Regions from separate parts of the Actinoplanes hulinensis genome, predicted to be linked through region 2. Evidence: predicted binding sites of a transcription regulator. Region 2 holds the regulator's gene; the other holds the start of a gene.
What was found. Region 2 encodes HrcA, which represses chaperone genes, less so after heat shock. Its sites were predicted from a motif close to GGTTNGCACNCTCNNNNNGAGNGTGCNAACC; they were not measured.
Positions count from the first base shown of each region.

Region 1: a site for HrcA is predicted at 6,684-6,714, ahead of groL (chaperonin GroEL). Genes of this name have one in related genera too.

Region 1 is NZ_JAHXZI010000002.1:61,967-76,831, reverse strand. It holds gene KZ829_RS04000 (PrsW family intramembrane metalloprotease) at 1-882, opposite strand, end outside; gene KZ829_RS03995 (FUSC family protein) at 897-2,015, opposite strand; gene KZ829_RS03990 (HD domain-containing protein) at 2,045-2,683, shown strand; gene KZ829_RS03985 (DUF4031 domain-containing protein) at 2,655-2,939, opposite strand; gene KZ829_RS03980 (glycerol-3-phosphate dehydrogenase/oxidase) at 2,936-4,735, opposite strand; gene groL (chaperonin GroEL) at 4,871-6,493, opposite strand; gene KZ829_RS03970 (hypothetical protein) at 6,793-7,530, opposite strand; gene KZ829_RS03965 (GNAT family N-acetyltransferase) at 7,613-8,116, shown strand; gene KZ829_RS03960 (hypothetical protein) at 8,137-8,613, shown strand; gene thrC (threonine synthase) at 8,791-10,074, opposite strand; SAM riboswitch class I at 10,084-10,223, opposite strand; gene KZ829_RS03950 (ABC transporter permease) at 10,541-11,410, opposite strand; gene KZ829_RS03945 (alpha/beta fold hydrolase) at 11,407-14,148, opposite strand; gene KZ829_RS03940 (hypothetical protein) at 14,207-14,791, opposite strand; gene KZ829_RS03935 (AAA family ATPase) at 14,831-14,865, shown strand, end outside.
Region 2 is NZ_JAHXZI010000012.1:48,936-63,800, reverse strand. It holds gene KZ829_RS22850 (serine hydrolase domain-containing protein) at 60-1,457, opposite strand; gene KZ829_RS22845 (HIT domain-containing protein) at 1,454-1,801, opposite strand; gene KZ829_RS22840 (beta-glucosidase) at 1,875-4,292, shown strand; gene KZ829_RS22835 (16S rRNA (uracil(1498)-N(3))-methyltransferase) at 4,372-5,106, opposite strand; gene dnaJ (molecular chaperone DnaJ) at 5,508-6,644, opposite strand; gene hrcA (heat-inducible transcriptional repressor HrcA) at 6,679-7,704, opposite strand; gene KZ829_RS22820 (DUF4870 domain-containing protein) at 7,834-8,295, shown strand; gene hemW (radical SAM family heme chaperone HemW) at 8,299-9,498, opposite strand; gene KZ829_RS22810 (enoyl-CoA hydratase-related protein) at 9,526-10,290, shown strand; gene KZ829_RS22805 (hypothetical protein) at 10,354-11,220, shown strand; gene KZ829_RS22800 (GlsB/YeaQ/YmgE family stress response membrane protein) at 11,299-11,580, opposite strand; gene lepA (translation elongation factor 4) at 11,663-13,549, opposite strand; gene KZ829_RS22790 (MOSC domain-containing protein) at 13,641-14,342, opposite strand; gene KZ829_RS22785 (DUF4240 domain-containing protein) at 14,426-14,865, opposite strand, start outside.

The DNA of each region.
Region 1 (14,865 bases), on a different contig from region 2:
GAAGAACGGCACCATGAAGCCGAGGTAGCCGTACAGCATGATCATGGTCTCGCCGGTGGCGCCGGCCAGGGTCGGCAGCAGGTTGAAGATGCCGTGCAGGATCATCGCGAGCAGCAGGCCGGCCACCGGGGCGAGCCGCCGGACGGTCCGGTCGCCGGAGCGCGCCGCGATGCCCAGCCCGATCCCGGCCATCGAGGTGAACAGCGGGTGGGCGAAGCCGGTGAACAGGACCCGGACGATGAAGATCAGGAACACGTTCTGCAGGCCGGTGGCCGGACCGTACTCGTCGGCGCCCGCCGCGTAGCCGTGCCCGCCCAGGTACAGCACGTTCTCCACCATGGCGAAGCCGAGCGCGGAGAGGCCGCAGTAGACGATGCCGTCGGTGATGCCGGACCACTCGCCGCGGCGGCGCCAGAACAGCAGCAGCGGGCCCAGCACCTTCGTCGACTCCTCGATGAGCGGGGCCACCAGCACCGCGACCAGCGCGTCCGGCAGGCCCACCCGGTCGAAGAGCCAGGCGGCGCCGCTGTTCACCCCGAGGGACACCGCGGTCGCCACGGCGGCGCCCCAGGCGAAGCAGTAGATCAGGTATTTCGCGGGCTCCGGCTCGTACCTGTCCAGCCAGACGAAACTGCTGGCCAGCAGCGGGACCGGGAGGATCGCCGCGGTCAGGCCGACGGCCAGGCCGGTGATGCCGATGTTGTAACCGAGGAAGACCAGCATGAAGACGGCCCCGGCGGCGATCAGCGCGATCACCAGGGTGACCGGCAGCCAGCGCCGCCACCCGGCGGTGCGCCCGGGAACCGGCGCCTTCGCCGCCTCGGTCACCTCGGGATAGGGAGGGACAGCCTCGGTCGTCTCGGGGGCGGGATCGTCGGCCATGCCCGCAAGCCTAGTCATCGACCGGTACGACGGCGTGCTCCGTGGGGCCGCCCCCGCCAGCCGATGGCGGCCCGCACCTGACGGGTCGCCTCCGCGTACTCGACGCCGGTGGCCCGCAGCAGGTCGGCCACCGCGGTCCGGATCTGCGCCACCACCACGCCCCCGGAGTAGCCGACCCCCTCCTGGTAGGCGTGGCCCGACTCGGCGACCGCCCGCAGCGCCCGTTCCCGGGCCGCGACCGGCTCGACGCCCCGATCCCACTCCTGCCGGAGCAGCTCCACGGCGTCGCCCAGGTGCCGGACCGACACGGGCAGCAGCGCCGGGACCGGCTCCTGGTCGTTGAGCGCGGTGTGTGCCCGGCGCAGCAGCACCCGGACGTTGCGCAGCGAGTAGGTGAGCTGGGGGGCGCCCTCGACGTACTGGGCCAGGGCGCCGCGGGCCCGCCACCGGGCCGGCGCGAACGCCACGTTCTCCCCGGCCGCCTCGATCGCCGACTGGAACGCCGCGAAGGGGCCCTCGGCCGCCCGCAGCCGCTCCAGAGCCGCCTGGAGCACGTCCGGATCGGCGGCGGCCAGCCCGCGGGCCGCGTCGTGCAGGCCGTCGGTGAAGGCCCGCAGCGCCGGGTCGGCGGCCCGGCGCACCACGGTCAGCGGGTTCAGCGGCAGCAGCACGGTCATCACCACGAGCGCCACCGCACCGCCGACCAGAGCGTCCAGGAAGCGGGTCCAGGGCTGTCCGTTGCTCGAGGTGAGGGTGGCGACCAGCACCGCCGAGGAGGCGGACTGCACGATCAGCGCGGCGCCGCCGCCGACCGCGGTCGCCAACAGCACGGCGAGCAGCACGATCAGGCCGATCTGCACCGGGCCGTTGCCGATCAGCAGGATGATGCCGTCGCCCAGGCCGATGCCGACCGCCACCCCGATGACCAGTTCCGCCGTCCGCCGCAGGCGCTGGCCCACCGACGAGCCGAGCGCGATCACCGCGGCGATCGGCGCGAAGAACGGTATCGGGCGGCCGGACAGGTCGTGAGCCACATACCACGCCAGTCCGGCGGCGAGACCGGCCTGCATCGCGAGCATCAGCCCGGCCCTGCCCCGGACGAGGAACACCGGGACCCGCTTCTTGCCGATCATGACAACAACCTACGTGTCAGGATGCCTGAGTGACCTCTCTGCCTGAAGCTTTCCGGGCCGCGGCCCGTGGCGCCGGCGCCACCGCGAGCGACGCGGACCTGGACTCCGCCGCGAGCTACCTGGTCGGCCGCTGGACCGAGCCGCAGCGCCACTATCACGACGTGACCCATCTCGCCGCGGTGCTCGAGGTGGTCGACCGCTTCGCCCACCTGGCGCCCCACCCCGACCGGGTACGCCTGGCCGCCTGGCTGCACGACGCGGTGTACGACCCGCGTGCTCTGGGTGACGCCAACGAGCGGGACAGCGCCGAGTTCGCCGAGGGTCTGCTGACCAGCCTGGGCGCCCCGGCCGAGGTGGCCGTCGAGGTGGCCCGCCTGGTGAGCCTGACCGCCGGGCACGCGACCGGGGAGAACGATCCGGACGGCGAGCTGCTCTGCGACGCCGACCTGTCGATCCTGGCCGCCGACACCGAGCGGTACGTCCGCTACACCAGCGCGATCCGCCGCGAGTACGCCCACGTCCCCGACGACGCCTTCCGGGGCGGCCGCTCGCGGGTCCTCACCGAGCTGCTGAACCTGCCGTCCATCTACCGCCACGCCGAGATCCGCGAACAGTGGGAGGACCGGGCCCGGGCAAATCTCAAGGCTGAGCTGGAAGAACTCGCCTGACCACATGCTTCGGGCGGCGCAGGCCGGCCGCCCTGAGACGGGCGGCCAGCTCACGCGAGGGCAGCAGGGTGGCGCCCAGCCAGAGCGCGCTGTGGAACCGGAACTCCGGGATGTCGTAGTGGTCCCGGTCGAAGGCCCGCCGCGGCGTGCCGAGCATCTCGGCGAAGACGTGCAGCTCGTCATAGGAGACGTCGCTGACCAGGTGCGACCAGAGACGGCCGCGACCCGGCCAGAGCGGCTCGTCGACGAGGATCAAAGGTCGATCTCGAGCAGCGGCTCCCACCGGTCGGCGGTCAGCCCGCGGACGTCCGGCGCACCCATCCGGGCGGCGTCGGCGGTCTCGTCGTCCGGCTTGGTCTGCGACTGCCGCTCGGCGGTGACCCGGGCCAGGTAGTGCTCGATCTCCTTCTGCCGGACGGTGGCGTCCCAGCCGAGCGCCTGGCCCATGATCTCGGCGGCGTGCGCGGCCGACTCGGCGCCACGGTGCGAGGTCTCGATCGAGATCCTGGTCCGCCGGGTGAGCACGTCGTCGAGGTGCAGGGCCCCCTCGGCGAGCGCCGCATACGCCACCTCGGCGGCCAGGTACTCCGGCGCCCCGGCCAGCGGCGCGGCCAGCTCGGGCTGGGCGGCCATCATCGCCAGCAGGTGAACGGTCAGGGTTCCGTACCTCTCCAGGAGATGCTCGACCACCCCGGCGGTGACGCCGTGCCGCCGGGCCGTGTCGTGCCGGTCCCGCCACGCGGCGGCGTAGCCGTCCGCGCCGAGCAGCGGCAGTTCGGCGGTCCGCGACGGCCGGGCCGGACCGCTCAGCCGGCGCACCGCCCGGTCGATGACGTCGGCCGCCATCACCCGGTACGTCGTGTACTTGCCGCCGGCCACCAGCAGCAGCCCCAGCATCGGCTCGACCACGGCGTGCTCGCGGGACAGTTTCGAGGTGGAGTCGGCCTCGCCGGAGAGCAGCGGCCGCAGACCGGCGTAGACGCCCTCGATGTCGTCGGTGGTGAGCGGCCGGTCCAGCACCGCGTTGACCTGGTCGAGCAGGTAGCGGATGTCGCGGGCGGAGGCGGCCGGGTGGGCCCGGTCGAGCTGCCAGTCGGTGTCCGTGGTGCCGATGATCCAGTGACCGCCCCAGGGCAGCACGAACAGCACCGACGTCGCGGTCCGCAGGATCAGGCCGGACTCACCGGTGATCGCCGAGCGGGGCACCACGAGGTGCACCCCCTTGGAGGCGCGGACCCGCAGCCCCGGCCGGACGCCCACGTCGTTGAGCATCTGCGACATGTCGTCGCTCCACACGCCGGTGGCGGCGACCACCGTGCGCGCCCGGACCTCGAACTCCTCCGAGCCCGGGGCCTCCAGGTCACGCACCTTCACGCCGACCACCTGGCGGGCCTCGCGCACGAAGCCGGTGACCCGGGCGCTGGTCACCACCGCGGCGCCCAGGCTGGCCGCGGTCCGCGCCAGGTTGACCACCAGCCGGGCGTCGTCGACCTGCCCGTCGTAGTAGCGGATGGCCCCGGCGATCCGGTCGGCCCGCAGGCTGGGGAACAGGTGCCGGGCGCCGTCGCGGGTGAGGTGCCGGTGCAGCGGCATGCCCCGCCCGGTGCCGAAGATCCCGGCGAACGCGTCGTAGGCGGCCACGCCGAGCCCGTAGTAGCCGCGCTGCCAGGCCCGCCGGGGCAGGCCGGCGCTGGGCAGCGGGACCAGGATCGGGACCGGGCGCACCAGGTGCGGCGCGAGCCGGGTGGCCAGCAGGCCGCGCTCGGTCAGCGCCTCGTGGACCAGGTGCAGCTCCAGCTGCTCCAGATACCGCAGGCCACCGTGGATCAGCTTGCTGGAGCGGCTGGACGTGCCGGCGGCCAGGTCCCGCGCCTCCACCAGGGCGACCTTGAGGCCACGGGAGGCGGCGTCGAGCGCGGCGCCGGCGCCGGTGGCCCCGCCACCGACCACCAGGACGTCGAACTGCTCGTCACGCAGCCGGCGCAGGTCGGCCGCGCGCCGGATCGGGGACAGACGGCCGGCCGAATAGCGGGAAACGGAGGGATCACGCATCCGTCCCAGGTTAGCCCCCACAGGCGTCGCCCAGGCGAGGGAATATCGCCGGCACACCTCCGGGGGAGGCGTCGCGCAGAAGGCCGGAAGGCGGCCCGCCGAAGCGGACCGCCTTCCGGTTGGGAACCGATGGACTCAGAAGTCCATGTCACCGCCGCCCGGGGCGCCGGCCGGAGCCGGGTTCTTCTCGGGCTTGTCGGCCACGACGGCCTCGGTGGTGAGGAACAGCGCGGCGATCGACGCGGCGTTCTGGAGCGCCGAGCGGGTCACCTTGGCCGGGTCGATGATGCCCGCGGCCAGCAGGTCCACGTACTCACCGTTCGCGGCGTTGAGGCCGTGGCCCGCCTCGAGGTTGCGCACCTTCTCCACCACGACGCCGCCCTCGAGGCCGGCGTTCACGGCGATCTGACGCAGCGGGGCGTCGAGCGCGACCTTGACGATGTTGGCACCGGTGGCCTCGTCGCCCGACAGGTCCAGCTTGTCGAAGGCGGTCTTGCCGGCCTGCACCAGCGCGACACCACCGCCGGGCACGATGCCCTCCTCGACGGCCGCCTTCGCGTTGCGAACGGCGTCCTCGATGCGGTGCTTGCGCTCCTTGAGCTCGACCTCGGTGGCCGCGCCGACCTTGATCACCGCAACGCCGCCGGCCAGCTTGGCCAGGCGCTCCTGCAGCTTCTCACGGTCGTAGTCGGAGTCCGAGCGCTCGATCTCGGCGCGGATCTGGTTGACCCGGCCCTGGATCTGCTCGGCGTTGCCGGCACCGTCGACGATGGTGGTCTCGTCCTTGGTGATGACGACCTTGCGGGCCTGGCCCAGCAGCGACAGGTCGGCGGCGTCGAGCTTGAGGCCGACCTCCTCGCTGATGACCGCGCCACCGGTGAGGATGGCGATGTCCTCGAGCATGGCCTTGCGACGGTCACCGAAGCCGGGGGCCTTGACGGCGACCGACTTGAAGGTGCCGCGGACCTTGTTGACGACCAGGGTGGCCAGGGCCTCGCCCTCGACGTCCTCGGCGATGATGACCAGCGGCTTGCCGGACTGCATGACCTTCTCGAGGACCGGGAGCAGGTCCTTGACCGCGGAGATCTTGCTGTTCGCGATGAGGATGTAGGGGTCGTCGAAGACGGCCTCCATGCGCTCGGCGTCGGTCATGAAGTACGCCGAGATGTAGCCCTTGTCGAAGCGCATGCCCTCGGTGAGCTCCAGCTCGAGACCGAAGGTGTTGCTCTCCTCGACGGTGATGACGCCTTCCTTGCCGACCTTGTCCATGGCCTCGGCGATGATCTCGCCGACCGTGGAGTCACCGGCGGAGATGGAGGCGGTGGAGGCGATCTGCTCCTTGGTCTCCACGTCCTTCGCGAGCTGCGAGAGGGCCTCGGAGACGCTGGCCACGGCGGCCTCGATGCCCCGCTTCAGGGCCATCGGGTTCGCGCCCGCGGCGACGTTGCGCAGACCCTCACGGACCAGAGCCTGGGCCAGGACGGTCGCCGTCGTCGTGCCGTCACCGGCGACGTCGTCGGTCTTCTTGGCGACCTCCTTGACCAGCTCGGCGCCGATCTTCTCGAAGGTGTCCTCGAGCTCGATCTCCTTGGCGATGGATACACCATCGTTGGTGATCGTGGGGGCGCCCCACTTCTTCTCGAGAACCACGTTGCGGCCCTTGGGGCCGAGGGTCACCTTGACCGCGTCGGCGAGCTGGTTCATACCGCGCTCGAGGCCCCGGCGAGCCTCCTCGTCGAATGCGATGATCTTGGCCATACGGCGTTGTCCTCCCGGACATCCGCGGCGCCGGGCCTCATCAGCCCCGCTCTCCGCACTTTGAGGAAGTCTGTGGACGTCACCACCTGGCGATGTGACGTCCTCAGGCCGAGCCGGATAGCCCGCGACGACCGGCTCCGTGCCCCGATGCCGATGGCGGCATCGTGACCGGAACCCCACCGTCCCGACCTGCTGGCACTCAGCATGCGCGAGTGCCAATCACTTGTTTAGCACTCCCCGATGGCGAGTGCAAGAAACCCCATCTTCCCGCGAAACCCCCGAGGGAGCCCCGGTTTCCGCTAACGATCTTGAAAGCCCAGCTCAGCGGGCTCCCCGGACCATTCGGAGCGCTCCGGAGCCGAGGTGACAAGCGCCGCAACCGCCCAGCCGACGGTGAGGACCGCCGACAGGACAGCGGACACCGACAGCCTCAGCATGATCACCGTCGACACCGACGCCTCCGTGGCGAACGAGTTCGCGGTCAGCATCGTCATGACGGAGAAGACCTCGATCAGCGCCATCATGAGGAACGAGGCCACGATCAGCGCCGTCAGGTCGCGGCCGGGCCGCACCGCCGGGAACCCGGGCACCGGCAGCAGCCATCGGGCCAGCAGGCCCACGCCGATCAGCACGACGAGGTCGCCGGCGATCGCCACCACGAGGAGCGGGTCGAAGCCGACCTCGCCGACCGCGAACTCGAGGCCCGCGTCCAGCATGTTCTTCACGGTCGAGACGAGCGCGGCGAGGATCCACAGCAGCAGCGCCCGGCCCACGGTCACCCGACGCCGGGACAGCACCGCGATCGAGATCAGGGCCACCATCTCCGGAATCTCCGCGACGATCGGCACGACCACCCAGCGGGTCAGGGCCTCGCCCGGATCGAACGACGGCATCGGGCCGAAGCCCGGGATCAGGGACAGCCACGCCCACGTGTAAGCCAGCGCCGCGGCACTGGTGAGCAGCACGGCCAGCGCGATCCCCCAGGGGCGGGCGCGCAGCAGCCGGACACCGGAAAGCCCCTCGGGCTCATCGTTCATCGTCGAATCATGGCGCAGCGCCGCCACTCGGCTTCACGACAACCCGGTTGCCGACCGGGGGCCACGGCGGTAGGGATTACCCATGGAGAACTGGGACGTACGCCGGGTCACCCCCGAGGATGCCGGGCGCATGCGGGCGCTCCGGCTGGAGATGCTGGCGGACAGTCCCCTCGCGTTCCTGGAGACCCTGGCGCAGGCGGCGGCCCGGCCGCACGAGGGCTACCGGCAGCGGATCCGGCAGTCGTCCGAGGGCTTCGAGACGGCCCAGTTCATCGCCGACCCGGGTGGGCCGCTGGTCGGGCACGCCGGCGGGATCGTGCTGCCGGACGCGCCGCACTGCACGGTGATCTTCGCGGTGTACCTGACTCCGGCGTACCGGGGCGGCAAGATCCTCGGGCAGTTGATCGAGGCGGTCGCCGACTGGTCGGCCGCGGCCGGGCGGGACGAGCTGATGCTCGAGGTGGTGTGCGGCAACGGGCGGGCCGTCCGGGCGTACGAGAAGCTGGGTTTCGCCGACACCGGGGTGCGCCTGCGGCATCCGACCATCCCGGCCCTCACCGAGCTCCAGATGCGACGGCGGGTCTGATGCCCGGGCGGGGGTGGCACGTGACGCGCACGGTCCTCACCGCCGTGAACGGGACGACCGTCATCGGTCTGCTGATCGCGCTGTCCACCGGGGCGCGGGTCCGGCGCGGCCGGCACGGCGTGCTGATCGCCGAGAACTACCGGCTCCGGGTGCCGCCCGCGACCTGCTTCACGGTCGGCTCGGTGATCATCACGAAGCGCACCGCCGAGTGGCTGCTCGCCGAGGAGCGGGCCCGGCTGCTCGCCCACGAGAGCCGGCACGCCGGCCAGTACGCCGTCCTCGGCCCGCTCTTCTGGCCCGCCTACTGGCTGGCCTGCGCCTGGTCGATCGCGCTCACCACGTCCTACGGGGTGCGCAACTGGTTCGAGCGGGACGCGGGGCTGGCCGACGGGCACTACCCGGAGGACCTGCCACTGCGGCCGTGGGCGGTGCGAAGGCGGTGGGCAGTGCGGATGTTTGGTCGGGAGGACGGACGCACAACGCCTCCGGGCACGTAGCCGTATGGGTCAGCGCTGGATCGTTGGGACCCTCGGAGATTGTCGCCAAGCTCAGGTGAGGGGCCTCGTACGGCGTCGCGTCCTCCCGCAGAGAGCATCCTGCCCATCCGGAGATCGGAGTGCAAGTCCTCGGAGGAGGTAATTCTCGACAACCGGCTGATCGCCGGTCACGCAGTGTTATCCGAGCAGGCCGGCTTCGCGGGCACCACGCAGCGACGGCTTGATCGTGTGGGTCGGTCCAACCTGGCCGGCGACCGCGTCGAGGGTCTTCAGGCCCTCGCCGGTGTTGTAGACGACCGTCTCCTTGGTGGGGTCCAGCCGACCGCTCTCCACCAGCTTCTTCAGCACGGCCACCGTGGTGCCGCCGGCGGTCTCGGCGAAGACGCCGGTGGTCTCGGCGAGCAGCCGGATGCCGGCCCGGATCTCGTCGTCGTTGGCGTAGTCCATCCAGCCACCGGTGCGGCGGACCGCCTCGATCGCGTACGGCCCGGCGGCCGGGTCACCGATGTTCAGCGACTTGGCGATGCCGGTCGGCTTCACGGGGGTGATCACGTCAGTGTCGGCGTGCAGCGCCACGGCGATCGGGTTGCAGCCCTCGGACTGGGCGCCGAAGACGGTCCACCCGTCCGCCGGGGCCTCGACCAGTCCGATCTCGACCAGCTCGGAGAACGCCTTGTCCACCTTGGTGAGCAGCTCACCGGAGGCCATCGGGATGACCACCTGGGCCGGGATGCGCCAGCCCAGCTGCTCGGCCACCTCGTAGCCCAGCGTCTTGGAGCCCTCGGCGTAGAACGGCCGCACGTTCACGTTCACGAACGCGGTGTCCTCGAACTCGTCGGTCTCCACCAGCTCGCTGCACAGCCGGTTCACGTCGTCGTAGGAGCCCTCGATGGCCACCAGCTCGCCGCCGTACACCGCGGTGGTGATGATTTTGCCCTGCTCCAGGTCGGAGGGGATGAAGACGATGCTCGGCACGCCGGCCCGGGCCGCGTGGGCGGCCACCGAGTTGGCCAGGTTGCCGGTCGAGGCGCAGGAGAACCGCTTGAAGCCCAGCTCCTTGGCGGCGGTCAGCGCCACCGAGACGACCCGGTCCTTGAACGAGTGGGTCGGGTTCTGCGAATCGTCCTTCACCCACAGCGGCGCCTTCAGCCCGAGCGCGGCGGCCAGCTGCGGGGCGGCGACCAGCGGGGTCAGGCCCGGGTCGAGCGTCACCCGGGTCGCCGGGTCCTGGCCGGCCGGGAGCAGGGCCGCGTAGCGCCAGATGTTCTGCGGGCCCGCCTCGATCTGGGCCCGGGTCACCCGCGCGAGCGCCGCCTCGTCGTAGGCGACCTCGAGCGGGCCGAAACACTCGTAACAGGCGTGCTGCGCGGCCAGCGGGTACTCGGCGCCGCAAGCGCGACAGATCAGCCCACGAGCGGGCGAGGCGGAGGTGGCTGAGGGTGCGTCGACGACAGACGTCATTAGAGTTTCCTCTCATCTTTCCCCGCGGCGACCTGCCGGAACGGGGACGGAATTAGCACCTGCCACGTCGCTGCCTCGTCATCGAGAGTCATGCGCGGTGGTTGCCGGGGCTTCGTCGGGCCGTATCCCTCTGCCCCTCTGGATGAGGTATTCAGTTGTTTCCAACACCTTACGACGAGATCCCGCCGACACCACACGGAGTTCCCGAGGTGTGAGCCACCCCCCAAGATCAGAACCTTGAGGTCGCAGCGGGGTGGTGGGTGCGGACCGCTGCTCCCGCCGAGGGCCCGGCGGGGCCCGCTGGCCGCTGGCGCGTCCAGAACGCGAGCCCCACCGCGCGACGTGCGTGAGCGGTCGCGCCCGAGAACCCCGTCTCATGAGCCGGCGGCGGGGGACGGCCTGGAGGAGCGCCTGGAGGAGCCGCCGCGGGCCACGGGACCCGGCACTTCCGTACGAGAAAAGGGGTTCAGGAAGTTATGTCTTTTCGGGTGAAGCGGTAGAAGGCGATCCCCCAGAACAGCGTGGCGTAGACGACCGCGGAGATCGCGCCCTTGGCCAGGTCCTCGGTCTGGACGGGGGTGGAGAGCAGGCCCATCCAGGCGTCCGTGTAGTGGGTGGGCAGGGCGTTGCGGATGCTGCCGAGGGCCTCGATCTGGTCCAGGATGCTGGACAGGATCCACAGGAGCACGGCGCCGCCGACCGCGCCCAGGGCGGCGTCGGTCAGCACCGAGAGCAGGAAGGCCAGGCCGGCCACCACGAGCAGGGTGGTCGCCAGATAGGCGAGGATGCCGAGCAGCCGGAGCACACCCTCGGCCGGCGGGATCTCCGCGGCGATCGTGCTGCCCAGCGGGGACCAGCCGTAGCGGAGCGTGCCGATCAGCAGCCCGGTGCCGGTGAGCAGCAGCAACGCGACGAGCGAGTAGGCGGCCGCGACGGTCAGCTTGACGCCGAGCAGCCGGGCCCGCGGGACCGGAACGGCCAGCAGATAGCGCAGGCTGCCCCAGCTCGCCTCGCTGGCCACCGTGTCGCCGAAGAACAGCGCCACCACCACGACCAGCAGGAAGCCGGCCGAGACCGCCAGGCCGAAGAGGGCGAAGTTCAGGCCGCCGGAGGTGGCCAGGTCGGCCATGCTGCTGAACGCGCCGCCGCCGTCGCCGTCCTCGTCCGGGCCGCCCCCGCCGCCGAACTCGAAGGCGGCCAGGATGATCAGCGGCAGCAGCACCATGAAGCCGAGCGCCAGCTGGGTGCGCCGGCGGGACGCCTGGCGGCGCGCCTCGGCCCAGATCGGCAGGGTGCGCGACGGCCGGTAGCCGGTAGCGGCCTCGAGCGAGCTCATCGGTCTCCACTTCCTCGCGAGTTGTCGCCGACCAGGGACAGGAACGCGTCCTCCAGGCGGCGGCGCGGCACCAGCCGCTCCACCCCGATGCCGGCGCCGACCAGCGACGCGACGATCTCCGAGCGGGCCGTCCCGTTCATGTCGACGATCAGGCCGTTCGTTCCCTCCGCCTTGACCGAGTGCACGCCCAGGTCCTCGAGGATCCGGGTGGCGGCCGGTACGTCGGAGACCTCCAGTTGCACCGACGGCGACTCGCCGACGATGTCACCGACCGGGCCGGACGCCACGATCCGGCCCTTGTTGACGACGACCGCGTGGGTGCAGGTCTGCTCCACCTCGGCGAGCAGGTGGCTGGAGACGAGCACGGCCCGGCCGTCGGTGGCGTACCGCTGGAGGACGCGGCGCATCTCGGCGATCTGCGGCGGGTCGAGCCCGTCCGTCGGCTCGTCGAGCACCAGCAGCTCGGGCAGGCCGAGCATGGCCTGTGCGATGGCGAGCCGCTGCCGCATGCCGTGGCTGTACTTGCGGGTCTTGCGGTGCACCGAGTCGCCCAGTCCGGCGATCTCCAGCGCCTCCTCGAAACGGGCGTCCTCCCACGGCCGGCCGGTGGCCTGCCAGTACGCCTTGAGGTTCTCGTACCCGCTCAGGTGCGGCAGGAAGCCGGGCCCCTCGACGAGCGCGCCCACCCGGGACAGGATCGGCGCGCCCGGGACCAGCCGGTGCCCGAAGACGAAGATCTCGCCCTCGGTCGGCTGGGTGAGGCCCATCAGCACCCGCAGCGTGGTGGTCTTGCCGGCGCCGTTCGGGCCGAGCAGGCCGACGACCTGCCCGCGCTCCACGGTGAAGCCGATCTCCTGGACCGCCACGAAGCCGTCCCCGTACGCCTTGCGCAGCCCGCGCACCACGAGCGGGGTGCCGGCGTGCTCGGCGACCACCGCCACGTCCCGCCGCCGGTGCCGGATCCGGCTCACCACGAGCAGCAGGACCAGGCCGAGCAGGATGGCCGCGACCACGCCGGCCAGGACGATCCACCACAGGCTGCCGGGATCGGCGATCGGCTTGCCGGTCAACGTCGGCAGGGTCAGCTCCGGCTCCACCGCGACGGTGTAGGTGGCGGGCTGGGCGGGAGTGAGGAACGCCTGGTCGGAGGTGGCGACGGTGACGCGTACGGTGTGGCCCGCCTCGATCTGCCGGACGATCGCCGGCAGCGTCACGGTGACCGGTCGTGCCTGGGCGATGTCGGCCGGCAGGCCGGTGAGCCGGACCGGCGCGACCAGCCCGGCGCTGAGCGTGGCCGTGCCGTTGGCGTCCATGTCGTAGAGCTTCACGAACACGACCGCCTCGCCGGTCGGCGACGCGACCCGCAGCCGGACCGTGGGCGACCCGGCCACGTCGGCGGCCGCGGTGAGCGGCTCCGAGTCGAACATCGCGTGCTGACCGGCCACGTCCAGTGCCACGTTGCCGCTGAGCAGCGAGCTGAGCCGGCCGGTGAGGCCGGGCATCGAGGAGATGGCGCCGGGGTTGCCGTTCGGCGGGTTGGCGATCGGCTGCGCCGATCCGGTGAGGGTCACCCGGGTGCTTCCGGTTCCGCCCAGTCCGGGGTACGCGTCCGCGGAGTAGCCGTTGGTGACCAGCCCGCGGTCGAGCGCGCTGAACCCGGCCACCCGCGACCAGGTGAAGTCGTCGCCGGGCGCCTCACCCTCGCCCTTGAGGTAGTGGTTGAGCCACTGCACCGTCAGGTACTTGAGCCGGTCGGAGTCGGAGGTGGGCCCCTCGCCGCCGTCGTGGCCGCCGGTGAACCAGGCCACCCGGACCGGGGTGCCGGCCACGGCGATGCCCTTCGCGTTGGCGTCCGCCTCGGAGAGCGGGAAGAGCGTGTCGACCGCGCCCTGGATCAGCAGGGTCGGCGCCTTGATCCGGTCGAGGACCGTGGCCGGGCTGGACTTCCGCAGCAGCGCCAGGGTGGTCTGGTCCGGGATGCCGCTGGTGGCCATCTGGAGGTAGGCGGCGCAGACATCCTTCGCGAACCGGCCGCACGCGGGATCCTGCGGCTGCTGCTGCGGTGGGCCGCCTCTTTCCAGCGAGGCCGTCCCGTTGCCGAAGAAGTAGCCGGCCCAGCTCTTCTTGAAGACGCCGGCCGCGCCGGTGTCAGCCGACTGCGGGACCAGTGCGGTGCCCAGGTCGTTCCAGGTGATCGACGGGACGATCGCGTCGACCCGCCCGTCCTGGCCGGCGAGCAGCAGTGCGAGGGCCCCGCCGTACGAACCGCCGACCACCGCGACCTTCGGGTCCCCGGCGCCGTCGGTGGTCACCTCGGGCCGGGTGGCCAGCCAGTCGAGCAGCCGCTGAGCGTCCTTGACCTCGTGGTCCGGGCTGTCCAGGTGGATCTCGCCGGTGCTGCGGCCGAACCCGCGGGCGGTGTAGGCCAGCACGGCGTAGCCCTGCTCGGCGAGCGCCTCGGCGTCGCTGCGGACGGTGTCCTTGGAACCGCCGAAACCGTGCGCCAGCAGGACCGCGGGCACATCGGTGTCCCGGTCGGCCGGCAGGTAGAAGCGGGCGTCCAGTTCGACGCCGTCACCGGCCAGCCGGAGATCCTCGGTCGTCCAGGCGTCCGGCGCGGGGCGGACGGCCCAGACGGCCACGGCGGCGAGCACCACGAGGGCGGCCACCGCCGGGACGACCCGGCGCCGTTTGAGCCGGGGAAGCGCGCGGCGCAACCCGGTGGTCAGGGCAGACATGGCGCACACGCTAGTAGGAGACCCCTGAGGTGGGGCTGAGGGTTCTCTGGGAGAACTCTCAGCATCCCCGGGTGCCGGCGAAGACCTCCTCGACGGTGGTGGTCACGCCGGCGGTAACGGCGGTCGCCGTACCGCCGGTGAACTCGACGAGCATGGCGTTGGCTCCGTCCACGACGAGCCAGCCGGTGACGCCGCCCGCGCCGGTGACCGCCCGGCCGGCCGGGTACGTGGCCCGCACGTCGGCGAGGGTGGCCCCGATCGGGACCGGGCCGGCGGTGGGGCCGGTGAGCCGTACCCGGACCAGCTCGCCGCCCCAGAAGTCGACCTCCGGCGTACCGGGGAAGCCGCTCGCGCTGCCGCAGCCGTCCGGTGACAGCCCGGCGACCAGCCCGGCGTCGGTGACCTCCTGCTGGGTCATGCCGATCCGGAACGGGCCGTACCCGGCGGGGCTCATCTCCATTCGGCTGGTGGGGGTGGGCGCCGGCGGGGGCGGGCCGAAGCTCTCCGGCGGCATGTCCAGGGTGGCCGCGGCGGAGGCGGCCGGGGACGCCGGTGGCTGCGCCGACGGCGTGGACGGGTCGTCGGTGCACCCGGTCAGCACGGCCAGCGCCACCGTCAGGACGACAAGCGGTCTACGCCTCATCAATGGACTACCCCTCGGCGGATAGCGTGGACGAACCAGATGGCCCCAGACATTCCATCGGAGGCACGCGCGGT
Region 2 (14,865 bases):
GGCGGCTCGCTCAAGGATCGTGCCATCCTATCCGCTCGGCCGCCCGCCCGCCGATGCCATTATCGCCGGTTAGTGGTTTCCGGCCCGTCGCTCGCCGGGCCCCCGTCGAAGCCCTCCTGAAGACGGGTCAACCGGTAGGTCGCCCAGTGCATCCGGACCACCGCCCCGCTGTCGTCGCGGGTGAGCCGCAACAGCTCGCCGGCCTCCCGCCCGGAGACGGTACGCAGCACGTCAGGCCGGTCCGGCAGCGGCTCGAAGATCGCCGGCGGGCGCCCGGCCGGCGCCTCGGCGGCCCGCGCCTGGAGCCGGCCGTCGTGCCAGGCGAAGACGAACTCCATGCCCTCGCTCCACCAGCGGCCGAGCACCGGCCGGTACGCGGGCGGCGCGGGCGGCGCGGCCCGCCACGGCCGGATCTCCGCCGGGTCCAGCTCGGCGGCGAGCCGCAACAGCTCGTGGACCAGCTCGTTGGTCTGCCCGGCGGTGCCGGAGGAGCCGAGCACCGCACAGCCGAGCGCGCCCGGGTTGCCGTCGCCGCCCCGCCGGCCGTAGACGCCGGCCAGGAAACCGGGCATGGCGCCGTCGTGGCCCACGTGCATGACCCGCTTGCCCTCCGGTACCAGGATCAGGCCGAGCCCGAACCCGGCCGCCCAGAGGCTCTCGTCGGTGGTGGTGAGCGGCCAGCGCATCTCGTCGACGGTGCCTGCGGCGAGCACCCTGCCGTCCGGGTCGGCGATCTCCGGGCTGGCCAGGAAGGCGGCCCACTTCGCCATGTCGGCCGCGGTGCTCCAGAGCTGGGCGGCCGGGGCCACGCCCCCGACGTCGACCGGCGGCTCCGGGCGGGCCGCGTCGGAGTACGCGTCGACCAGGTAGCCGACGGCCGCTTCCGGCGGCCGGCCGGCCGTGGTGTGCTCCAGGCCGAGCGGGGTGAGGACGCGCTCGGTGAGGACCTCCGCCCAGGTGCCGCCGCGCAGGCCGGCGACCATCTGGCCGAGCACCGCGAGACCGAGGTTGGAGTAGTGGAACCGCCGGGCGTTGGGCAGGACCCGCTCGGCCCGGTCCAGTTCGGCGAGCATCCGGCCGGCGTCCGGGGCGATCAGGGTGTCCCAGATGTCGCCGTACGGCTCCCGCTGGAACCCGGCGGTGTGCGAGAGCAGCCGGCGGACCGTGGCGTCGCCGTGCGCCGGCACGTCGAGGTACTTGCCGATCGGCGCGTCCAGGTCGACCAGGCCCTCGTCCCGGGCCTGCATGACCAGCACCGCCGTGAAGGTCTTGGTGACCGACCCGATCCGGAAGCGGGTGCCCGGCCCGAGGGGGTGGTCCGGGTTGCCGGAGTCGCCGACGGTGAAGACCCACGGCTCCCGGTCGGCGCGGTGCAGCGCCACCGAGAGCGCGGGTATCCGGCCGTCGGCCTGGGCCCGGCGGGCGGCGCGCTCGTAGCGAGGGGTGGGCGCGCTCATCGGCCGGCCAGCATCGGTCCGAGCGGGGCGCCGCCGACGACGTGCGCGTGCACGTGATGGACCTCCTGACCGCCGTGCTCCCCGGTGTTGAAGATGACCCGGAAGCCGTCGGTCAGGCCCTCCAGTTCGGCGACCTTGGCGGCGGTGGCCAGCACGTCGGCGGCCGCGGCCGGATCGGCGGCCAGCTCGATCACGTTCGCGTGGTGGGCGACCGGGATGACCAGGACGTGGCTGGGCGCTTTCGGGTCGATGTCACGGAAGGCGAGGGTGGTCTCGGTCCGGTGCACGACGGTGGCGGGGATCTCGCCGCCCAGGATGCGGCAGAACAGACAGGTGTTTTCCACCTCATGGATCTTATGGCCGGGGGTGTGCTCAGATGGGCGCCGGAACCTCCGACACACTCCTGGGAGCGCTCTCATGACCGATCTCGACGACCTTCTCGACCGGCTCACGCTGGAGGAGAAGGTGTCCCTGCTGACCGGACAGGACTTCTGGTCGCTGCCGGCGGTGCCCCACATCGGACTGCGGTCACTGGTCATGTCGGACGGCCCGGTCGGTGTCCGGGGCACCGGCTACACCCCCGAGGACCCGTCCGTGGCCCTGCCCAGCCCCACCGCGCTCGCCGCCACCTGGGACACCACGGTCGCCGAACGGGCCGGCCGGCTGCTCGGCCAGGAGGCCCGGCGCAAGGGCGTGCACGTGCTGCTCGGCCCGACCGTCAACATGCACCGCACCCCGCTGAACGGCCGCCACTTCGAGTGCTACTCGGAGGACCCGCTGCTCACCGGGGAGATCGCGGCCGGGTTCGTGGCCGGGGTGCAGGCGCACTCGGTCGGCACCACGGTCAAGCACCTGGTCGGCAACGACTTCGAGACCGACCGGATGACGGTGGACGTCCAGATCCCGGAACGGGCGCTGCGGGAGATCTACCTGGCCCCGTTCGAGCGGGTGGCGGCGGCCGGCGGGTGGGGCGTGATGAGCGCGTACAACGGGGTCAACGGCACGCCGATGGCCGCGAACGGGCGCCTCCAGGACGAGATCCTCAAACGGGAGTGGGGCTTCGACGGCGTGGTCGTCTCCGACTGGCGGGCCGCCCGGGACACCGTGGCGGCCGCGCTCGGCGGGCTCGACATCGCGATGCCGGCCATGGACAACCCGTGGGGTCCGGCGCTGGTCGAGGCGGTCCGCTCCGGAGCCGTGCCGGAGGAGGTCATCGACGACAAGGTGCGCCGGGTGCTGCGGCTCGCCGCCCGTACCGGGGCCCTGGACGGGCACGCTCTTCCCGCGCCGCCGCCGGAGGAGGACGGCGACGCGGTGGCGCACGAGGTGGCGGTCCGGTCGTTCGTCCTCGCCCGCAACGAACACGCCACCCTGCCGCTGCGGGCCGCCGACCTCACCCGGGTCGCGGTGATCGGCGCGCTGGCCACCGACGCGCGGGTGCTCGGCGGCGGCAGCGCCCAGGTCACCCCGCGGCACGTGATCTCCCCGCTGGACGGGTTGCGCGCGGCGCTGCCCGGGGTCGACGTGGCCCACGCGGTCGGCGCCGACCCGCGCCCGTTCCTGCCGCCCGCGCAGGGCCCTGACTGGGCGCCGTTCACCTTCTCCGCCGAGGGGCACGACTTCGGAGTGGAGACGGCCACCATCCGCTGGCTCGGCGACCCGCCCGGCGGGCTGCCGGTGGCCGCGATCACCACCCTCGAACTGCGTACCGAGATCACCCCGGCGGTCGGCGGCGAACACGTCCTGGCGGTCTCCGGGTTCGGCGCGTTCCAGCTGGTCGTCGGCGGCGAGACGCGCTACCAGGGCTCGCTGCACCCGCCCGGCACCGGCCGCGCCGACCTGCTGCTGCACCCGCGCGAGCAGCGGTTCACCGTGAAGCTGGAGGCCGGCGTACCGGTTCCGGTGCTGCTGCGGCAGACCTTCGAACCGGGCATGGCCCACTCGGTCTCCACCACGCTCGGCCACCGGGCGCCCGGTCCGGACGACGACGGCCTGATCGCCGAGGCGGTCGAGCTGGCCGCCCGCTCGGACGTGGCGGTCGTCGTGGTCGGCACCACCGAGCAGGTCGAGTCGGAGGGCTTCGACCGCGTCTCGCTGGCCCTGCCCGGCCGCCAGGACGAGCTGGTGTCCCGGGTGGCCGCGGCCAACCCGCGCACGATCGTGGTGGTGAACGCCGGCTCGCCGGTGCTGCTGCCCTGGTCCGGGGAGGCGGCCGCGGTGCTGCTCACCTGGTTCCCCGGACAGGAGGCCGGTGCCGCGCTGGCCGACGTGCTGCTCGGCGTCGCGGAGCCGGGCGGCCGCCTGCCCACCACCTGGCCGCGCCGGGAGGAGGACTGCCCGGTCCTGGAGGTGCGTCCTACGGACGGCACGCTCGCCTACGGCGAGGACATCCGGATCGGCTACCGCGGCTGGTCGGCCCGCCCCCTCTTCGCGTTCGGTTCCGGTCAGGGCTACACCACCTGGGCGTACGGGGAGATCACGCTCGACGCCACGCGGGCGCGGGTGACGCTCACCAACACCGGCGACCGCCCCGGCCGAGAGGTCGTGCAGGTGTACCTGTCGGCGAACCAGCCGGGCCCGGTGGCCCGCCCGGAGCGGTGGCTCGCCGGTTTCGCCACCGCCACGGCCACCCCCGGAGAGACGGTGACCGTGACGATCCCGCTGCCCGAGCGCGCCTTCCAGGTGTGGGACGGCGGCTGGCGCACGGTGCCCGGCGACTACACGGTGACCGCCGCACACGCCCTCGACGCCCCCCGCCTGACCACCACCCTCACCCTCACCCAACCCCTCCAGCCGGCGCCCACAGCTGCCTCACGCCCGCCGAAACAGCCCTGACAACCAGCCGGAATTCTTCAGCTGGCTGCCAGAGCTGTCTCACTGCCCTTGAAACAGCTCTGGGGGCCAGCTGAAGGGGTTACCAGCGGGTCAGGCGGCTGTTCAGGACGGCTAGGGCCGCCACTCCGGCGGTGGAGGTGCGCAGGACCGCGGTGCCCAGGCGGACCGGGGTCGCGCCCGCATCGCGGAAGGTCTCCAGTTCGGCGTCGCTGATGCCGCCCTCGGGGCCGACCACCAGGACGATGTCGCCCTGTTCCGGCAGAGCTGCGGTGGAGAGGCGCTCGGTGGCCTCCTCGTGCAGCACGAAGGCGGCCGCCGCCCCGGCGATGCGGGACGCCACCCGTTTGGTCGAGCAGTCGGGGTCGCCGGTCACCACCGGCAGCCAGGAGCGGCGGGCCTGCTTGGCGGCCTCACGGGCGGTGGCCGTCCACTTGTCGCGAGCCTTGAAACCACGGTCGCCGCGCCACTGGGCCACCGACCGGGACGCCGCCCAGGGCAGGATCTCGTCCACCCCGACCTCGGTCATCGCCTGTACGGCCAACTCGCCCCGGTCACCCTTGGCGATGCCCTGCACGACGACCAGCCTCGGGTCGGCGGCCGGCTCCTGGCCGACCGCGCTGACCATCACCTCGACGCTGCCCCGCCCGACCGCGGTGACCTCGGCCCGGGCGGTGCCGCCACGCCCGTCGGCGAGGATCATCGCCTCACCGACCCGAAGCCGCTGCACGGTGGCGGCGTGATGCCCCTCCGGGCCGTCCAGTGTGTACGACGATCCGGTGGGCAGGCTATCGACCAGGAACAGCGGCGCGGACATCCCAGAAACGTACCCCTCGCCCGGAGCCAGCACCGACCAGCACCGCCGATCGCTCACGCGTCCGCCGCACGCGCGACCACCCACCGACACGCCGACCACCGCGGGGCACGCGCACACAAAACCCGCCGCGTGTGCGGGTGGGCGCCGCGTGGCACCAGGCCCGCGCGCGAAGCGCGCCGCGTGTGCGGCTGGGCGCCGCGTGTGCGGGTGGTCTGTGCGGGGTCAGCGGGACCGCTCACTCAGGTCACCGGGTGGCGGTGAGTGTCCTGGACGCGCCAGCGGCCAACTCGCCACCGCCCGGTCCTCGGCGGGAGCGGCGGTCGGCACCCACCACCCGGCTACGACATGATCTTGAATTTGATCTTGTCAGGGACGGCGCCGGGTCGTCGGATGCGTAGCTCTCAGTGGCCGTTGAAGGCGTCGCGCATCCGGCTGAAGAAGCCGCCCTGCTTGGAGAGCTCGGCCACGTCCTCGCCGCGGGTCTTGGCGAATTCGCGCAGCATGCGCTCCTGGTCGGCGGTGAGCTTGGTCGGCGTCTTGACGTCGAGGTGCACGAAGAGCTCGCCACGGCCCTGGCCGCGCAGGTGCGGGACGCCCTTGCCGCGGATACGCAACGTGCTGGCCGGCTGAGTGCCCGGTTTGACCTCGATGTTCTCTTCGCCGTCGAGGGTCTTGATCGTCATCCGGGTGCCGAGCGCGGCCGCGGTCATCGGCAGGGTGACCCGGCAGTGCAGGTCGTCGCCCTTGCGCGAGTAGACGTCGTGCGGCCGCTCGTGGATCTCCACGTAGAGATCGCCGGCGGTGCCGCCGCCGGGACCGACCTCGCCCTGCTGGGCCAGGCGGATCCGCATGCCGTCCTCGACGCCCGCCGGGATCTTGACGGTGAGCGAGCGGCGTGTCCTTATCCGGCCGTCGCCGGCGCAGGTCGGGCAGGGGGTCGGGATGACCGTGCCGTGGCCCTGGCAGTTCTGGCAGGGGCGCGACGAGACGACCTGGCCGAGGAAGGTGCGCTGCACCGACTGGACCTCGCCGCGGCCCGCGCAGACCTCGCAGGTGGCCAGGTGGGTGCCGGGCGCGGTGCCGGCGCCGGAGCACTGGGTGCAGAGCACCGCGGTGTCGACGGTGATCGGCGCCTCCACACCGAAGGCGGTCTCCACCAGGTCCAGCTCGAGACGCAGGATGGCATCGGCGCCGGGACGGGTGCGCGGGCGCGGGCCCCGGGAGCCGCCGCCGGCGGCCGTGCCGAAGAAGGCGTCCATGATGTCCTGGAAGCCGACGAACGGGCCGGCGCCGCCGGCACCGCCGGGCATGCCGCCACCGGGCGCGAGCGGGTCACCGCCGAGATCGACGATCTGGCGCTTCTGGTCGTCGGAGAGGACCTCGTACGCCGCGTTGATCTCTTTGAACTTGTCGTGCGCTTCCGGATCCGGGTTGACGTCCGGGTGGTACTGCCGAGCGAGTTTGCGGTAGGCGCGCTTGATCTCGTCGTCGGTTGCCTCCCGGCTCACACCGAGAATTCCGTAATAGTCCTTGGCCACGGGGTTTGGAGTCCTCAATGTCTGCGCGAATCCGTCAATTCTGTGCCAACAGGTCGCCAACGTAGCGTGCCACTGCACGAACGGTAGCGATAGTGCCGGGGTAGTCCATCCGGGTGGGCCCCAGCACGCCGAGCCCACCAACGATCGTGGTGCCCGGTCCGTAACCACTGCTCACCACGGACGCCGACCGCAGGTTGTCGATCTCGTTCTCGTCACCGATCCGGACCCGGGTGGTCCGGGGCTCCAGGTCGCCGATGAGCTTCAGCAGGATCACCTCCTCCTCGAGAGCCTCGAGGACGGGCCGTAGCGTGCCCTGGAAGTCCAGCACACCGCCACGTGTCAAATTGGCCGTGCCGGCGAGGGCGAGGCGCTCCTCACTCCGCTCGACGAGGGTCTCCAAGAGTACCGACGCGAGGCATGCCATCGTGGCCCGTCGCTCGGGATCGTCACACTCGTCGACCAGCCGCTGCACCAGGGGTGGGGTGTCGGCGAGCCGCTGACCGGAGAGCTTCTCGTTGACGCGGCGGCGCAGGTCCCACACGTCGCCGTCGTGCACCGGGCCGGGCATCTCGACGAGGCGCTGCTCGACCCGGCCGGTGTCGGTGATCATCACGAGCATCAGGCGGGTGGTGGAGATCGGCACGAGCTCCAGATGGCGCACCGAGGACCGGGAGAGCGACGGGTACTGAACGACGGCGACCTGGCGGGTGAGCTGGGCCAGCAGGCGGACCGTGCGGTGCACCACATCGTCCAGGTCGACGGCGCCGACCATGAAGCGCTCGATCGCGCGGCGCTCGGCCGGGCTGAGCGGCTTGATCCGGGTGAGCCGGTCGACGAAGAGCCGGTAGCCGGCATCGGTGGGGACCCGCCCGGCGCTGGTGTGCGGCTGCCGGATGTAGCCCTCCTCCTCCAGCACCGCCATGTCGTTACGCACGGTGGCCGGAGAGACGCCGAGCTTGTGCCGGTCCACCAGGGCCTTGCTGCCGACCGGCTCCTGGGTCTCGACGTAGTCCTCGACGATCGCCCGGAGCACCTCGAGCTTGCGGTCATCCAGACTCATATGACCCCTCCCCCTCTGGCACTCCCGCTAATAGAGTGCCAGTCTACGTCCCCGGGGGCGGCAGCGCGATGATCGAAAGTACCTGCCTGGTCCTCGACCGGCTCGATAGCGGGTCCTAGCGTGTCTTTCATGACAGAACAGCCCCGCCCACCGGACGACGATCCGACCGCTCGCTATCAGCCGCCGGGCGGATATCCGCCGCCTCCCTACAACCCGCCTCCGGGGTACGGCTACAGGCCTCCGTCCACCGCCGGCGACGAGCGCACCTGGATCCTGGTGGCGCACTTCGGCGGGGCGGCCGGCGCGTTCTTCGGCGGCACGTTCTTCGGCTGGATCGCGCCGCTGGTCGCCCTGCTGGCCCGGGGGAACACCTCGCCGTACGTGCGGGAGGAGGCCGTCAAGGCGCTCAACTTCCAGCTTCTCTGGGGCATCATCGGCCTGGTCGGCAGCGTGCTCATCTGCGTCGGGGTGGGCGTCTTCATCGTCGGCGCGGCGTGGCTGATCGCCACCATCCTGGGTGTGGTCGCCGGGGTGAAGGCGGCCAACAACGAGCCGTTCAACTATCCGCTGAGCGCGCGCTTCATCAGGTGAGACTCACACCACGTCACGGATGACCGCGTCGGCCAGCAGGCGGCCGCGCAGCGTGAGCACGAGGCGGCCGTCGTCGTACGCCCCCGGCTCGAGCAGCCCGTCCGCCAGGGCCCGCGCGGCGCCCGTGGCGTCGACCCGGTCCAGCGGGATGCCGTCGCGCAACCGGACCCGGAGCATGACGTCCTCCATGTGCCGGTCGTCACCGCTCAGCGTCTCCCGGGCGTGGCCCGGCGAGGTCCCGGCGGCCAGGCGTTTCGCGTAGGTCACCGGGTGCTTCACGTTCCACCAGCGGACCCCGCCGACGTGGCTGTGCGCGCCCGGCCCGAGACCCCACCAGTCGGCGCCGGTCCAGTACAGCAGGTTGTGCCGGCACTCCCCGCCCGGCTGCGCCCAGTTGGACACCTCGTACCAGGTGAGACCGGCCTCACTCAGCGCGGCCTCGGCGGCCAGGTAGCGGTCGGCCGCCACGTCGTCCGAGGGGTACGGCAGCTCGCCCCGGCGCATCCGGCCGGCCATCCGGGTGCCGTCCTCGACGATCAGGGCGTACGCGCTGACGTGGTCCACCCCGGCGCCGATCACGGCGTCCAGCGAGGCCGCGAAGTCCTCCGGGGTCTCCCCCGGCGTGCCGTAGATCAGGTCGAGGTTGACGTGCTCGAACCCGGCCTCCCCGGCCTCGGCGGCGGCCCGCGGCGCCCGTCCGGCGGTGTGCCGGCGGTCCAGGACCCGCAGCACGTTCTCGGCGGCCGACTGCATGCCCAGCGAGATCCGGGTGAACCCGCCGCGGCGAAGTTCCCGCAGGTAGGCCGGGTCCACCGACTCCGGGTTGGCCTCGGTGGTCACCTCGGCGCCGGGGGCCAGGCCCCAGGTGCGGTCGATGCCGTCCAGGATCCGGGCCAGGTCGCCGGCCGGCAGCAGGGTGGGTGTGCCGCCGCCGACGAAGACGGTGTCCACCCGGCCCGGCTCGATCACCCGGGCGGCCAGGGCCAGCTCGGCCAGGACGGTGTCGGCGTACTCCTCGCGGCTCGCCCCGCCGCCCAGCTCGCTCGCCGTGTACGTGTTGAAGTCGCAGTAGCCGCAGCGGCTGGCGCAGAACGGCACGTGGACGTAGACGGCGAACCCGTCCTTGCCGACCTCACGGGTGGCTTCGTCGGGGAGCGACCCGTCGTCGGGTACGGGTTCACCATCGGGGAGTGCGCCGGCCATCCAGCAAGCGTAGTTAAGGTTCCCGGCATGGATCTGGTCCGTACCGCCACCGGCGCCGGGGTGACCACCCTTACCCTGGACAACCCCGGAAACCGCAACGCCCTCTCCACCGCCCTGCTCCGGCGGATGCTCGACGCGCTGGCCGCGTCGGCAGCCGACCCGGACTCCCGGGTGGTGGTCCTGTCCCATACCGGCCCGGTGTTCTGCTCCGGCGTCGACCTCAAGGAGACCGCCGCCGCCCGGCCCGGCGACAAACTGCCCGCCGAGATGCTCGCCGACGTGCTGGCCGCGCTCTGGGAATTCCCCAAGCCGGTGGTGGCGCGGATCGGCGGTCCGGCCCGGGCCGGCGGCCTCGGCCTGATCGGCGCGGCCGACATCGCGGTCTGCGCCCGGTCGGCGACGTTCGCCTTCACCGAGGTACGGCTGGGAGTGATCCCCGCGGTGATCAGCTCCACCGTGCTGCCGCGCCTGGCGCCCCGGGCCGCCGCCGAGCTCTATCTCACCGGCGACGTCTTCGACGGGACCCGGGCCGCCGAAGTGGGCCTGGTCACCGCGGCGGTCGCCGAGGAGGATCTCGATGCCGCTGTCGCGGCCTACTGCGCGTCACTCATCCGCGGCGGGCCACTCGCGCTCGCCGGCACCAAACAACTTCTCCGGCGTACGCGGAGCGAGTCCATCCGTACCGACCTGGCCGATCTCGCACAGCGGTCGGCGGGATACTTCAAGTCCGCGGAGGGCCGGGAGGGTGTGGCGGCGTCCCGGGAGAGGCGTGACCCCGACTGGGTTCGATGAATCATCCCCGCCCGGGGCACGAGCGGTCGTTGTCTAGGCTGGGCGTCCGGCTCGGCTGAGGAGGTGACGGTGCGAACCAGATCGATCGTGGGTGTGATCACCGCGCTGACCCTCGTCGGCGTGGTCGGCGTGATCGTGCTGATCAACAACCTGGCGGGCAGCATCAAGCTGCCGCAGCTGGGCCCGGAGTGCACGGTCAGCGCCGAGGGCGAGGTGACCCTGGACTCGGCACAGATGGCCAACGCGGCGACGATCGCCGCCGTGGGCGTGCGCCGGGGGATGCCCGAGCAGGCGGTGGTGGTCGCGCTCGCCACCGCCTTCCAGGAGTCGGAGCTGGAGAACCTGGACGGCGGGGACCGCGACTCGGTCGGCCTCTTCCAGCAGCGGCCCAGCCAGGGCTGGGGCACGGTGGAGCAGATCATGGACCCTAGGTATTCGGCCGGCAAGTTCTACACGGCTCTCAAGAAGGTCAAGGGCTGGGAGAAGATGCGGGTCACCGACGCGGCCCAGCGGGTGCAGCGCTCGGCGTACCCGAACGCGTACGAGAAATGGGCCGACGAGTCCCGGGTGCTGGCCGCCGCGCTGACCGGCCGGGCCACCGGGGCCGTCGAGTGCGTCGTCCCGGACACCCCGGCCATCCGCGGCGCGGAGGCTGCCACCGCCCTGCTCAGCAGCCTCCAGCTGGACTGGGGCAAGAAGCTGGGCGGCCAGGCCCGCAGCGCCGAGACGGCCGGCCTGACCGTGGCCGTGGCCGATCCCAGCGTCGGCTGGCGGTTCGCGCACTGGCTGGTCTCGCACGCCTCGGGCACCGGTCTCGAACGGGTCCGGTTCGGTGATCTCGAATGGCGCGCCCCCGAGGGGAAGTGGCAGCCGGTGACCGACGGCAGCGCCGGCGACCCGGCGCAGGTGGTCGCCGAGGTCTTCCACTGAGTTCTGCGCCCCTCAGACGCGGAAAGCCGGGCCCGCGGGGGCGGGACCGGCGTTTCCGTCTTCGCGGTCAGGCCGCGATCACCGGGTGATACCGCGACGGCCACCGACACCGGCGACCAGCGCCACACCGATGGCGGCCAGAGCCACCTGGAAGAAGAACTCGATCCAGTCGAAACCGGCGGTGTTCGCGACACCCGCGGCGCGGGCGATCACGGTGCCCAGCAGAGCGGCCACCACACCGACGACCAGGGTCAGCCAGAGCGGGATGTTCTGGCGGCCCGGTACGACGAGCCGGCCGAGCGCGCCGACCACGAGTCCGACGATCAGGGCGACGATGATGCCGGTGAGCGTGAATTCCATGAGGTTCCTCCTCGGGGGTGGAGCTTGGTGGTTGCGTCCATCGAGCCCCTGTGTTCCCGACCCCCCGAGGAATCAAACCGCCCTATTTCTTGCCTGACCCCTTCGCGTCGGTGCTGTCGGAGGTGGAGAGCGCGGCGATGAAGGCCTCCTGCGGAACCTCCACGCGGCCCACCATCTTCATCCGCTTCTTGCCCTCTTTCTGCTTCTCCAGCAGCTTCCGCTTCCGGCTGATGTCACCGCCGTAGCACTTCGCGAGCACGTCCTTGCGGATCGCGCGGATCGTCTCGCGGGCGATGATCCGGGAGCCGATGGCCGCCTGGATGGGCACCTCGAACTGCTGCCGCGGGATGAGCTTCTGGAGCTTGGCGGCGATCGTCGTGCCGTACGAGTAGGCGTTGTCCTTGTGCACGATGGCACTGAACGCGTCGACCGGCTCGCCGTGCAGCAGGATGTCCACCTTCACCAGGTCGGCCACCTGCTCACCGGAGGGCTCGTAGTCGAGTGACGCGTACCCCTTGGTCTTGCTCTTCAGCTGGTCGAAGAAGTCGAAGATGATCTCGGCGAGCGGCAGCGTGTAGCGCAGTTCCACCCGCTCGGAGGACAGGTACTCCATGCCGAGCAGGCTGCCGCGGCGGCTCTGGCAGAGCTCCATGACGGCGCCCACGTACTCGTTCGGCACCAGGACGGTGGCGCGCACCACCGGCTCGTGGATCTCGGCGATCTTGCCGTTCGGGAACTCGCTCGGGTTGGTGACCACCGTCTCCTTCGCGTCCTCGGTGATCACCTGGTAGACCACGTTCGGCGCGGTGGAGATCAGGTCCAGGCCGAACTCGCGCTCCAGCCGCTCGCCGATGATCTCCAGGTGCAGCAGGCCCAGGTAGCCGACGCGGAAGCCGAAGCCGAGCGCCGCCGAGGTCTCCGGCTCGTAGGTGAGCGCGGCGTCGTTGAGTTTGAGCTTGTCGAGCGCGTCACGCAGCGCCGGGTAGTCCGAGCCGTCGATCGGGTAGAGACCCGAGTAGACCATCGGCTTCGGCTCCTTGTAACCGCCGAGCGCGTCCTTGGCCGGACGGTTGTTGCCGGTGACGGTGTCGCCGACCTTCGACTGGCGGACGTCCTTCACACCGGTGATCAGGTAGCCGACCTCGCCGACGCCGAGCGCCCCCGCCTTCTCCATCTCCGGCGAGGCGACACCCAGCTCCAGCAGATCGTGCACGGCGCCGGTGGACATCATCTTGATCCGGTCGCGGGCCTGGATCCGGCCGTCGATCACCCGGACGTAGGTGACCACGCCGCGATAGACGTCGTACACCGAGTCGAAGATCATCGCGCGGGCCGGGGCGTCCGGGTCACCGACCGGCGGCGTGAACTGCCGGACGATCTCGTCGAGCAGGTGGTCCACGCCGACGCCGGTCTTGCCGGAGACACGCAGCACGTCGCTGGGCTCGACGCCGATCAGCTTGGCCAGCTCCTCGGCGTACTTCTCCGGCTGGGCGGCCGGCAGGTCGATCTTGTTGAGCACCGGGATGATGTGGAGGTCGTTCTCCATCGCCAGGTACAGGTTGGCGAGAGTCTGCGCCTCGATCCCCTGCGCGGCGTCGACCAGCAGGATCGCGCCCTCACAGGCGGCCAGGCTGCGGGACACCTCGTAGGTGAAGTCCACGTGACCGGGGGTGTCGATCATGTTGAGGACGGCGGACTCGCCCTGCTTGTCGCCCTCGCGGACCACCCAGGGCATGCGCACGGCCTGCGACTTGATCGTGATGCCGCGCTCGCGTTCGATGTCCATCCGGTCGAGATACTGCGCGCGCATCTGGCGCGGGTCGACCACCCCGGTGATCTGCAGCATCCGGTCGGCCAGCGTCGACTTGCCGTGGTCGATGTGGGCGATGATGCAGAAGTTGCGGATACGGCTCGGATCGGTCGATCCGATCACGTTCACGCCGGGGTCGAGCGGTCCAGGCACGGTCATCCGTTCTTCTCGGGCTGGTCTTCGGGTTCGGGTGGGCGCCGGATCTCAGCCGGCGCCCCCTATCGTCCCACGCCCGCGAGGGCAGGTCCGATCACACCCGTTCGAGCGGTCCCCGCGGGCCCGGCGGCAGCTCCACGGCAACCGGATCCCCGGGACGAATCACCCCACCCCGCAGCACGACCCCCATCACCCCGGCCCTGCGGACCGGGTTGCCCCGCCCGTCCTTCCGGAGCACCTCCTTGAGCAGGCCGGCCCGGAACCCGTTGATCTGCGCGCAGGGATTGCGCAGCCCGGCCAGGATGACCGCGGGCCGTGGATCGCCACCGCCGTCCCGCCGGGCGGCCTCCTTGACGGCCGCCGCGGCCCGGGCGGTGGGTTCGTCCAGCGTCGCGGCGTCGGCCGCCGCGAAGACGGCCCCCAGCACCGCCACCCCGTCCCCGCCGCCCGGCCCCTCAGCCGGCTCGGCGCCGAAACGCAGGATCGTGCCGCGCGGGAGCCCGAGCAGGTCGAGGCCGTGGGTGGTCACGTTCTCGCCCAGGCCGCCGGAGGGCACGTCGTAACCCTTCGGGGCCACCTCGGCGAAGAGCTCCGCCTGGATCAGGTGCACCTGCCGCAAGTTCGGCTGAGTGGGGTCTGCCTTCACCCGGCTGCGGTGCCGCACGTGCACGCCCGCGTGCACGTCGCCCTCCACACCGATCCCGGCCACCAGCACGATCTCGTCGCGGTTCGGCTTCGTAAACGAGTAGACGTCGTTGCGACTGACCGCGGCCACACTTCCCGATTCAGCACTCATGCCGCCGAGTCTGCCCAACCCGCCCGACCAGGCCGGGTCCGGACCCACGCCCCGGACGCCCGCCGGCCCACCCGGCCCGCACGTCAGTCCGGTGGCTCCAGGAAGAGGGCGGACAGGCGCGGGAGACGGCGGTGCATCTCCTCCTCGTTGTCGAAATCCCAAAGCTCGGCGACCTCCGGGCGGGTGCGTGGCCGCTCCCCCGCCGGCAGCGGCCCACCGGTGGCCTGCTCGTAGGCCCGGGCCGCGATGTCGAGCACCTCCTCGGCCGCGAAGACGGCGCCGGTGTCGGCCGCCTCCTTGATCACGACAACGTTGGCGAGCACATCGGGCTTCTGCACCGCCGCCGCGACGGCCTTGCGCCCGTGGGCGATCAGCCAGCCCCGGAACGCGTCGAACCCGGCCTCGTCGACGCCGCCGTTGATCAGGTAGGCGGCGGCCCACAGATCCTCGGTGCCGGACGCGGCCATCACCTTGTCCAGGTGACGGCCCCAGGCGACGATCTCCTCCGGATCGCGCGTGGCCA